2 regions of the uncultured Veillonella sp. genome follow, and region 1 is predicted to be linked to the other one. Evidence: riboswitches for the same ligand, from Rfam matches in the RefSeq annotation. Region 1 holds a riboswitch; the other holds the start of a gene.
What was found. A riboswitch is a leader RNA that binds a small molecule or an ion and turns the genes downstream of it on or off. The one in region 1 is predicted to bind cobalamin.

Region 1 (5,772 bases):
ATTCATTTGTAGTCTAGCATCGTTTGTATCATTATAGTGGTGACTATTGGTCACCTATGTTCCTATTAGTCACTTGACAATATAGTTTTGTATAATGAATAGCATGAATTGAATAAATAGGGCTAAGAGGTAAATTAAATAAGTGTAATATTAGTGTGTAAAAAAGCTGTATCAAATGGTAATGTCATTTGATACAGCTTTTTGTATAGCTAATTATTTCGTTTGCTTTGGTTGATTGGACATGGTGTATATGGCAAGTGCTATCCAAATACAGGAGAAGGCAATGATGTTTGGTATATCAAAGCTTTCTTCAAAATAGAAAATAGATAGTAAAAATATAATTGTAGGAGCTAAATATTGAAGAAAGCCTAGTAGGTTGAGTGGTAATAGTTGAGCTCCGTAGGAGAAAAGGATAAAAGGAACTGCTGTAGTTAAACCACAGCCCATGAGGAGCAAAGCAGTGTACCAGTCTGTGCCAAAATAAGACCAAGAGGTAGTATCGAAGACAGTTGTGTATAGCAAGGCTAGCGGTGTTAAGAGCCAAGCTTCAACGGCACCTAGCACTACGTATTCATTTTAGTTATCAAATATGATCTTTATATATTAATCCTATTCATAAAAATCATATTAGGATATAATTAATATGTATAAATTAGGTTGTGTATTGATGAAAGGAGAGGATTCATCATGAAACTATTTGGTAAAAGGGTAGCAATGGCTGTGTTGTGTGCGGCGACATTAACATCCCCATTATTTTTGAGCGGTTGTAGTATGTCAGAGTTATGGCAGGGTACTGAACAGAGCCGTAAGGAAATTGCGCAACGGTCTGAGCAAGATCAGGTGCAGTTATTTAATCAATATGTGAAAGCTGTAAGCCGATACAATCGCATGGCTGTAATGTTTGATTATGCGAATACGCCAACTCTTAATGAGTTAAAAGCTGGGCAGCATTTAACTGTTTTTAATGCGCCGAACTTTAAGCAGCTACAAAAAGAATTAGAAGAGGCTAAGCAAGCCGGTATTCCTTATGATGAAATGAAGGAGCCTTTAGATAAGTTGCTTTCAAAATTGAATGAAATTACACCGGTGGCCGAAGAGCTCGATGCATACTATAAATCTAAAGGGTATACCACAGATAACTATGCTAAGGAGCAACAATTAGGTCCTAAATATGTTCAATTGTATGAACAATTTGTTCCTGTTTATGCTGACTTTGATAATGTTATGCATAAAATCAATACGGAGCGCTTGCAACAACGGTTACAACAATTGCGTGATGCAGGCAAGAAAAATGCAGCTGCAGCACAAGAGGTTCATTTGCGACTTACTGCGGTCCTAGAAAAGATTGATAGTGAAAAACAACTAGATGTAAATGCTATCAATCAAGAGTTGCAAGCTATTGGTGATGTATCAAATGGCATTACTAGTCCTAAGTATGATTCTGTTAAGACTTCTGTAAACTCTACAATTGGTGCAATTCGTACCTATATGGGATCAAAACAAGATAACGACTATAATCGTATGATTGAGGCCTATAACCATTATATTTCTAATATGAATACGACCAATATGAATGAGTTAGATTAATAAGTCTATATAAAAGAAAGCTGTATCAAATGAGAATGTCATTTGATACAGCTTTTTAGTTGATATACGATATATCTTACTTTTTTAGGCTAATACGCGTTGTAATTTGGCTTGATAAGGAAAATAATACTAAGGCTATCCAGATACAACCGAAGGCGATCATTTGTGGTGTGCCAAAGCTTTCACCAAAGTAAAAGATGGCTAGCAACAAGGCAATGGTAGGGGATACATATTGCAGGAAGCCTAGTAGGTTGAGCGGCAATAGTTGCGCACCATAGGAGAATAGCACCAATGGAACAGATGTAGTTAGACCGCAGGCTATGAGCAGAATGGATGTATACCAGTCTGTACTGAAATAAGACCATACTGTATTATCGATCATGGTCGTATATAGTAAGGCTAGCGGTGTTAATAGCCAGGCCTCAAAGGCGATGCTCGTAAAGGGAGAGATGAGTAGTTTCTTTTTTACGGCCCCATAAAGACCGAAGGAAACGGCGAGGATCATCGATACCAACGGCAAGGATCCTACTTGATAGGTGAGTAAGGCGATGCCGATGGTAGCGATAAGGACACTCAGCTTTTTTGGTATAGATAGAACCTCTTTAAATAGGATGACACCTAATACTACATTGAAGAGTGGGTTGATGTAATAGCCAAGGCTCGTGTTCATAACTTGATTATTGGCGATGGCCCAAATGTAGGTGAACCAGTTTACGCTGATGATGACTGCCGCAACTAAAAGTAGGAATAGTTGTGAACGTTGTTCTTTTAGTAATTGAAAGTCCTTTTTAAATTGTTTAAAATGTAGGCCAAATACAACGATAGCCATGCAAATACCTGACCAGATAATGCGCTGTGCCAGTATATTATACGGTGAAACATGGTTTAATAATGCCCAATATAGAGGGAGTAAGCCCCAAATTATATAACAACTAAGGGCTGTGATTAACCCTTTTTTACTTGTATGGTCCATAATGCCTCCTCGTGATAGCACTTATTATATCATTAATTCTTAAATTCTTAACCCATGCGTTTTAGTTATTACATATGATTTTCAGTTATAACTTTGGTTTTGGTACTTATGATTAAATGTTATGTTCATTGACTTTGTGCATATTGTTACACTATATTGGACTTAGAACAACGAATATAGAGAATAGGTGTCGTAAGACTTAATAGAGAAATCGGTATAAGCCGATGCGGTCCCGCCACTGTAAGGATGAGCCTGCTTTCATATATGTCACTGGAGTAATCTGGGAAGGCGAAAGCGAGGTGATGATCCCGAGCCAGGAGAACTGCCTATTTGATAATCACCGTTATGTACCTACGAGCGATAGGAAGGGGATTGGGGTATGCTGTCTACAGTATTTTTTAGTGTACCTTTCAATAAGAAACCTTACGTGTCACTTTAGGTGGCACGTTTTTTATTGCCCTTAGAGTGGATGTTGAGTATATGCGTCAAGTTTTATAGACATTAAACCGATGGACACATTTTGAGGTTGATGTGGTCCAATAAGATAAAGCTCGAGTGATTCATATATCTAACAATTCGCAGGTACGGTGCGCTGTTTCTCGGTATGGTTTCGAGTTGAAAAGGAGGCACATATATGTCTGACAAAAAGACTTCAAAGGATGCTGAACGTGATTTATTAGCACCTGTATCCTTTGATGAGTTTAAGAAACCTACGTATGAACAATGGCAGGCCGAGGTTGAAAAAGCGTTAAAAGGTGGCGACTTCCATAAGAAGATGTTCACTAAAACCTATGAGGGAATTACGTTACAACCAATTTACACGCCTGCATTGCATGGAGAAAAAATTCCAAAGGGTGTATATCCTGGAGCAGGTGAGTTCCTACGTGGCACAAAGGCAAGTGGGTATATTAAAGACTCTTGGGGCGTATCCCAATATGTAGACGAATCCTTTCCTAAGGATGCTAACCATGCAAGTTTATACGAAATTGTAAAAGGTGGCACCATTCACAATATTCGCCTTGATGAAGCAACACGCCATGATCAAGATGTGCAAGTAGGCGCAGCTGTTGGTATCGGCGGTACATCTCTGTCTACTATGGATGATTGTAGCCAATTGATTGAACGTTTTAATTTAAAGGAAAATCCTTTATACATTGAAACAGGTGCTTCTGCAGCTATCTTGCTCGGTATGTTAGCCGCTACGGTGAAAGGCTCTAAAAAACAGACCTCTGACTTGAAAGGTCTCGTTGGCGCAGACCCTATTGGTGTTTGGGCTAAAGATGGTACATTGCATATGTCTTTAGATACAGCCTTTGATGAAATGGCACATACTGTTGTATGGGCTAAAGAACAAGCTCCAGAGCTTAAAACTGTACTTGTATCTGGCGATGTATACGCTAATGGTGGCGCTAATGATGTGCAAGAGGTTGCCTATGCATTGGCAACAGCAGTTTGCTATGTGCGTCAATTAGCACAACGGAACATCGATATTCATACTATTGCTAAAAGCATGATGTTTACATTCTCCTTGGGGGCAAACTTCTTCATGGAAATTGCTAAACTACGTGCATTGCGCGTGCTTTGGGCGCGCATTATGGAGGCCTTTGGTGCAGAAGAAGCTGACCGTGCCGTTCATGTACACGGCAGAACATCGGCTTTCACAAAGACCGTATACGATCCGTATGTAAATCTGTTGCGTAACACGACACAGGCATTCTCCGGCGTTGTAGGCGGTTTGAATAGCCTTGAAGTATCTCCATTTGACCAACCAATTCGCAAAGCTGACGACTTCTCTCGCCGTATTGCCCGTAACATCCAAGTTATGTTGCAAACTGAATTCGAGTTGCGTCAACCTGTGGACCCTGTAGGCGGTTCCTGGTATGTGGAAACATTGGCAGCCGAATTATGTGAAAAAATTTGGGCTGAGTTCCAAACTATTGAGGCTAAAGGTGGTATCGTAGCAGCTTTGAAAGAAGGCTATCCACAAGCTCAAGTTAAAGCTGTTCTTGACGAACGCTTCAAAAACCTTGCATTCCGCAGAGATGTGGCTGTAGGTAATAACATGTATGCGAACATGACTGAAGAATTGCTTGATCCAAAACCAGAAAATCAAGAAACATTGCGTCAAAAACGGGTTGCTCAAATCGAGGAGTACTTGGCAAGTGCGGAGCCAGATGCGGTTGTGAAAGCACAGGCTACCCTAGAAGCAGGTACTACAGAGCCAGGCGCTTTGATTGGTCTTATTGAACTCGGTGCATTACAAAAATTAACAATACGTCAAATCCGGAAGGCTTTAGATGCTGGTGATATTGCTTCCGAAACCATTGAATCCATTGCAGCTCATCGCTGGACTGAACAGTTTGAAGCACTTCGCATGCGCACTGAGAATTATAAACAACGTACGAAAGATAATGTGAAGGTATTCTTGGCCAATATGGGCCCAATCCCTCAACATAAACCTCGGGCGGACTTCTCCACAGGCTTCTTCGAAGTAGGTGCTTTTGAAGTTATCAAAAATGATGGTCATGAAACAACGGCTGATGCTGCGAAAGCTGCTCGTGAAAGTGGTGCTGATGTTGTCGTTATCTGTTCTACAGATGATACATATCCAGAATTGGTACCACCACTTGCTAAGGAATTGAAAGAAACTATGCCGAATGTAACGGTTATTTTAGCAGGGGCACCTCCTAAGGACTTAGAACCTGTGTACCGTGAAGCTGGCGTGGACGACTTCATTTCTGTTCGTGCAAATTGTTACGAAATCTTGAATAAGTTACAAGATAAGAAAGGGATGTGAGCTCATGTTTAAAAATCCAGACTTCTCCTCTCTTGGCTTGGAATCTCAGACAGCAACATCTCGCGATGCATGGCTTGCTGAACTTCAAAAAGAAACAGGAAAAAGCTTTGAAGAGTTATACAATACGACGATGGAACAGATCCAGGTGAAACCGCTCTATACGGAGATGGATTATGAAGGAATGACACACCTTGACTACATGGCCGGTGTGCCTCCGTATTTGCGCGGACCTTATTCCACGATGTATGTAACGCGTCCTTGGACAGTACGTCAGTACGCTGGTTTCTCCACAGCGGAAGAATCCAATGCGTTCTATCGTCGTAACTTGGCAGCGGGCCAAAAGGGTTTGTCTATCGCCTTTGACCTTGCTACTCACCGTGGTTATGACTCCGATCATCCTCGTGTAGTAGGTGAC
Region 2 (5,772 bases), on a different contig from region 1:
ATTCACATTCAAGCCCATCACAGCACGAACTGGATTTACTTAGCGGTATATATATTTTAAGTGAATTATGGACGAGAAAAAATTCACCTTAGTGAAAGGGGATTGATACATGAAAACCACCGCTAAAAAAATGTCTGTATTCCAGCTAACCACAATGGTAGCAGCCAATATGCTAGGAGCTGGGATCATTATGTTACCAACTAATTTGGCTCAAGTTGGTACTATTTCAGTTTTATCTTGGCTCGTGACAGCTGTGGGTGCGCTTTTACTAGCGTATATTTTTGCTCAAGCGGGTATGTTCTCCCAAAAACAAGGGGGCATGGGCGGTTATGCAGAACATCGCTTCGGTAAAACTGGACATTTTATGGCGAGCTATGCTTACAGCATATCTCTCATCATTGCTAATATCGCCATCGCGGTATCTGCCGTAGGTTATGGCGCAGCTTTCTTTGGTGTTGACCTCAATGCGACACAAACAAGTCAAGTAACAATTGTGCTCTTGTGGTTTGCAGCGATTTTAAACTTTAGAGGTAATCGCTTTACAGGTCGACTCAGCAACATGACTATTTGGGGTTCTATTATTCCGGTTTTATTAATCGGTACAATTGGCTGGCATTGGTTCGATCCATCTATCTATTGGGCGGCATGGAACCCAAATGATCTTCCGCTTTATGATGCGGTAAAACAATCTATTTCCCTAACTTTATGGGGCTTCCTAGGGTTTGAGTCCGCAGCGGCTAATGCTGATGCTGTTGAGAATCCAAAGAAAAATGTACCTATCGCTACAGTGGCAGGTACATTAGCAGTGGCAGTGGTTTATATCTTGTCCACAAACGTTATGGCAGGTATTGTGCCGAACGTTGACTTATTAAATTCTAACGCACCATTCGGCTTGACATTCGTATACATGTTCAATGATACTATTGCGAACATCGTTATGGCTGCTATGGTTATTTCTTGCTTTGGTGCTTTACTTTGTTGGCAATTCACATTGTCCCGTGTATTCAAAAGCGCAGCAGAATATGGTTACTTCCCTAAAATATTTGCCCGTGTAAATAGCAAAGATGCTCCTGTTCGTGGCGTATTGATTTTACTCGCTGTTGAAACATTACTTACTTTGTTCACTGCAAGCGAATCCTTGCGTGAGCAATTTGAAATCTTAGTAAACTTAGCGGTTGTAACTAACGTAGTACCGTATGTATTGTGCATTTTGGCAGTACCTACAATGATGCGTATGGCTGGCGTAGCTGAAAGTCGTATTAAACGCTCTAATTACTTGTTCGGTATAGGCGTTCTTTATTGTCTATATGCAATCTACGCATGTGGTTTTGATGCTATGGTAGGTAGTGCGGTGGCAGTAAGCATAGGTTTGGTGATTTATGTTTTGCGTAAAGCGTGGGATACACGCAGAGCACACCGCTTACAACAAAGTATTGATTAACTGAATATATCTCGTCTTATTAGAGGCTATTACTTGGTAATAGCCTCTTTTTTTATCATAATCATGCATTAGACTTATAATTAATGCGAGCCAGATATGAAAAAACATAAAGAGTATTATTATTAATCAAATTTTCGCTGTGTATAAAAAGATTTTATAATAAAGTTTTACATTGTTTTATTATTATTAAAATTAATATATATACCGTCATATACAGTAAATATAAATAAAAAATTATTTATATAAGTTAATTTATATAATTTTATGCAGGATTATGAATTTAATCACTAATTAATATTTTTTATCAGTATAAAAACTATATTGAAAATACGCGAAATACATATACCCATAAGGGGTATATGTATTGCAAATAGAGTATTAATATAGTATATTTATAATCGATAAAAATGAATGAACTAGTGAGTGTCGGTATTTACCGAGCGTAAAAGAGGAAAATGGGTGAAAAACCCATACTATGCAAATAGCTGTAATGAGGAGCAAGGTTTCATTATAGGGTCACTGGGAAACTGGGAAGGCCGAAATGTTGCGATGAATCAAAGTCAGAAAGCCTGCTCTAAAGGCATGGTATGCATATGCTGTGCTTAATTTAGGTTAGTCGGGCGACTAGCCTTTTTTCGTTCCCTAGCCTTTAAGCTTCAACGCTATATAAAAAAGCTAGTACCATTAGTTTGTCATTTGAATTGTTGTTAGTGTTTAGAGAGTTTAGGAGGCGCCTATGGGCAAACGCTTTGTCAAACAATTGGGGCAATTTATTGTTACCTTGTTTGGCATCACATTTTTGACATTTTGTCTCACCTATTTAGCACCAGGTGACCCAGTAACGATGTTACTTGAAACGGCAGATACTATCGTATCTCAGGAGCTTATCGATGAAACTCGAGCTCAGCTTGGGTTAGATAAACCATTTGTAGTACAGTATGCAAACTGGGTCGTCAATGTCGCACAAGGTGATTTGGGGATGAGTTATTCTGCTAAAAAACCAGTAGTAGATCGTATGTTGGAGGCTTTACCAGGTACATTAATGTTAGCGGGTACGGCTTTAGTATTTACGCTGCTCTATGCATTGCCTGCAGGTATTATAAGCGCCTTAAATCGTAACAAATGGGTTGATTATGTGTTGAGATTTCTATCTTTCGTAGGCGTATCTATGCCTACGTTTTGGTTAGGTCTTATACTGATTTACATCTTCGGTCTTAAATTAGGCCTTGTACCGATTGCATCCTCTCGCGTGACTGCGTCTGGTGTTATTTTGCCCGCTATTACTTTGGCAGTTGTTGTTGGGTCTAAATACATGCGTCAAGTGCGGCTCGTTATCCTTGAGGAAATGCAAAAGGATTATGTTATTGGCGCTCGTGCTCGCGGTGTTAGTGAGATAAAAATTTTATTCGGTCATATTTTACCTAATGCGGTGTTACCACTCATCACTATTCTTGGTGTTCTTATCGGTTGGTTACTAGGTGGTGTGGCAGTCGTAGAAATGGTATTCTCTTGGCCGGGACTTGGGAATATGGCAATTTATGCTATTACCATGCGCGATTATCCATTGATCGAAGGTTTTGTGTTGTGGGTTGCTTTAGCATATATGTGTATTAACGCATTGGTTGATGCATCATATATCTTATTAGACCCTAGATTGAAAAGGGAGAGAGCATAATGGCAGAATTTATTCAAAAACATAAATTGTTCTCTTTCTATAGTGGGTTGATGATTATCATTGTTCTCATCGCTATCTTTGCACCCTGGCTTGCACCGGGCGATGCTTTCACCTCAAATATAAGTCAGGCATTGCAAGCACCAAGCAGCCAACATTGGTTTGGTACAGATAAATTAGGACGTGATGTATTATCTCGTATCATTTACGGTACTCAATTATCCTTGTTCATGGGCGTATCCATCGTCGTTATCATGGTGAGTATTGGTACTATCATCGGTGCTATAGCAGGCTATTTCGGCGGCAAAGTCGAAATGGTTCTCATGCGCCTAGCTGATATTATGTTATCCTTTCCAGGTGTTGTTTTAGCCATCGCTATTGCTGGTATTTTGGGTGGTAGCATTGTGAATACGATTTTGGCCTTATCTGTAGTAGGTTGGGCAAAATATGCTCGTTTAGTACGTTCTATGACGTTAAAAGTACGTGGTGAAGAATATGTAACGGCTGCGGTTATGATGGGGGCGTCTACGGCAACTATCTTAAGACGACATATTATTCCTAATATTATGCCTCTTGTTGTTACTACAGGTGCACTTGATATTGGGGCCATCATGATTGAGGTGGCAGGGCTTTCCTTCCTTGGTTTTGGTGCACAGCCACCAACACCTGAATGGGGCCTTATGCTTAACGAAGGCCGCCAGTACTTGCAAACAAGTCCATGGCTTATGGTATTCCCTGGTATGTCGATCTTAATCGTGGTATCTATTTTTAATCTTTGGTCTGATTCCTTACGAGATGTAGTGGATCCAAAAAATCAAGGATAAAATTGTTTTTACCTTCATAAATTTGAATCTTTATTTAGTGAAAGTTTCATTATGACTGGTAAGAAATTATGGTTTTTCCATCACAACTATTTTAGATAGTGATGATGTTAAATGTTTTTATGATTTACATATAGTTGTAAAAGGAGATTTTAAATGAAAAAATCTTGGAAAAAGGCTCTATTAGCAGGTCTTAGTATTGTAATGATGGGTTCCTTCATAGCAGGTTGTGGATCTGATAATAATGGTGCTGCTAACAAAGATGTATTAAAAGTAGGCGTTACTAACTTCGCATCCACATTAGAACCTACAGAAAACTTCTTCGCATGGGTTGTAATGCGCTATGGTGTAGGTGAAACATTGGCTAAGTTTGACGAACAAATGAAACCTCAACCATGGATTGCATCTAAATGGGAAGTATCCCCAGACCATAAAACGTGGACTTTCACAATCAATGACAAAGTAAAATTCTCCAACGGTAAAAAGGTTGATGCTGCAGCTGTTAAAGCATCTATCGAACGTGCTTTTGAAAAATCCAATCGTGCAAAAACGTTCTTTGAATATGATTCCATCGAAGCAAATGGTCAACAATTGGTAATTCATACGACGAAAGAATATCCTAATATGCCTGGTCTTTTGGCCGATCCATTATTCTTAATTGTTGATGTCCAAGCTGAAAAAGATGGCCGTAACTTTGCGAAGGAAGGCCCTATCGGTACAGGCCCATATGTAGTTAAATCCTTCACTAAAGAACGTGCTGAAATGGCTGCGAACGAAAACTACTGGGATGGTACAGTACCATTTAAAACTGTAGAAATTCCTTCCATCGATGACCCTAATACTCGCGCTATAAGCTTACAATCTGGCGACGTAGATATGGCTGTTAACATCGGCCCTGGTGAAATTGGTTTATTCCAAGGCAATGATAAATTCAAAGTAGATGAAATCGCATCTCTTCGTGTCGTATTGGCCCGTATTAATCAAAAAGGTATTCTTGGGGATGACAAAGTTCGTGCTGCAGTTATCTCTGCAACAGACCGTAAAAACTATGCTGATGTATTGTTAAAAGGTACATTTATTCCTGGTTCTGCTCCAATTCCACCATCCATGGACTATGGCTTCAACGATTTGAAAGATCCTAATGCGTATAATCCTGAACGTTCTAAACAATTGTTGGCTGAAGATGGTTGGAAAGATACTGATGGCGATGGGATCCTTGATAAAGATGGCAAACCATTAACATTCAACTTCGTAGTATATAACTCTCGTGCAGAATTACCACTTTACGCAGAAGCTGTTCAAGCAGATCTCAAAAAAGTTGGTATCGATATGAAAATTAAAACAGTTGACTACAACTTGATCGATAAAATGGGTCAAGATGGCGACTATGATATGCTTATTTCCAACATCGTAACGGCTAATACAGGCGATCCAATCTGGTTCTTGGCTAACTACTGGCATACAAATGACAATGGTTCCAACCCTCAAAACGGTTCTGGTTATTCCAATCCACAAGTTGACCAATTGTTAGATGCAGCTGAAACAGAATTCGATCCTGCAAAACGTCGTGAATACGCAATCCAAATTCAACAATTATTGATGAATGATGGTGCTGCATTATTCTTAGGTTATCCTAAAACTAACATTGTTACTGGTTCTTACTTGAAAGGTGCTGTCATGTACCCAAGTGATTACTACTGGATTACTAATAAAATTACAAAATAGTGAGGAGCTATAATGGCAGAAAACATACTAACTGTAGAAAACCTTAACATTGCGTACCAAGGTGTGCCTGCTGTTATGGATGTGAACTTTACCTTGGAACGCGGTAAGGTATT

Region 2: it holds a riboswitch for cobalamin, as region 1 does, so the genes downstream of both, nikB (nickel ABC transporter permease) here and RYO55_RS04475 (methylmalonyl-CoA mutase family protein) in region 1, are expected to answer to the same signal.

Annotation. Positions count from the first base shown of each region.
Region 1 is NZ_CAUVFT010000011.1:29,555-35,326, forward strand. Features, by position in the region: partial or broken gene RYO55_RS04460 (EamA family transporter RarD) at 214-555, opposite strand; gene RYO55_RS04465 (DUF3829 domain-containing protein) at 688-1,587, shown strand; gene rarD (EamA family transporter RarD) at 1,664-2,560, opposite strand; cobalamin riboswitch at 2,729-2,905, shown strand; gene RYO55_RS04475 (methylmalonyl-CoA mutase family protein) at 3,195-5,357, shown strand; gene scpA (methylmalonyl-CoA mutase) at 5,362-5,772, shown strand, end outside.
Region 2 is NZ_CAUVFT010000010.1:31,785-37,556, forward strand. Features, by position in the region: gene potE (putrescine-ornithine antiporter) at 110-1,441, shown strand; cobalamin riboswitch at 1,846-2,033, shown strand; gene nikB (nickel ABC transporter permease) at 2,178-3,116, shown strand; gene nikC (nickel transporter permease) at 3,116-3,937, shown strand; gene RYO55_RS04145 (ABC transporter substrate-binding protein) at 4,091-5,659, shown strand; gene RYO55_RS04150 (ABC transporter ATP-binding protein) at 5,672-5,772, shown strand, end outside.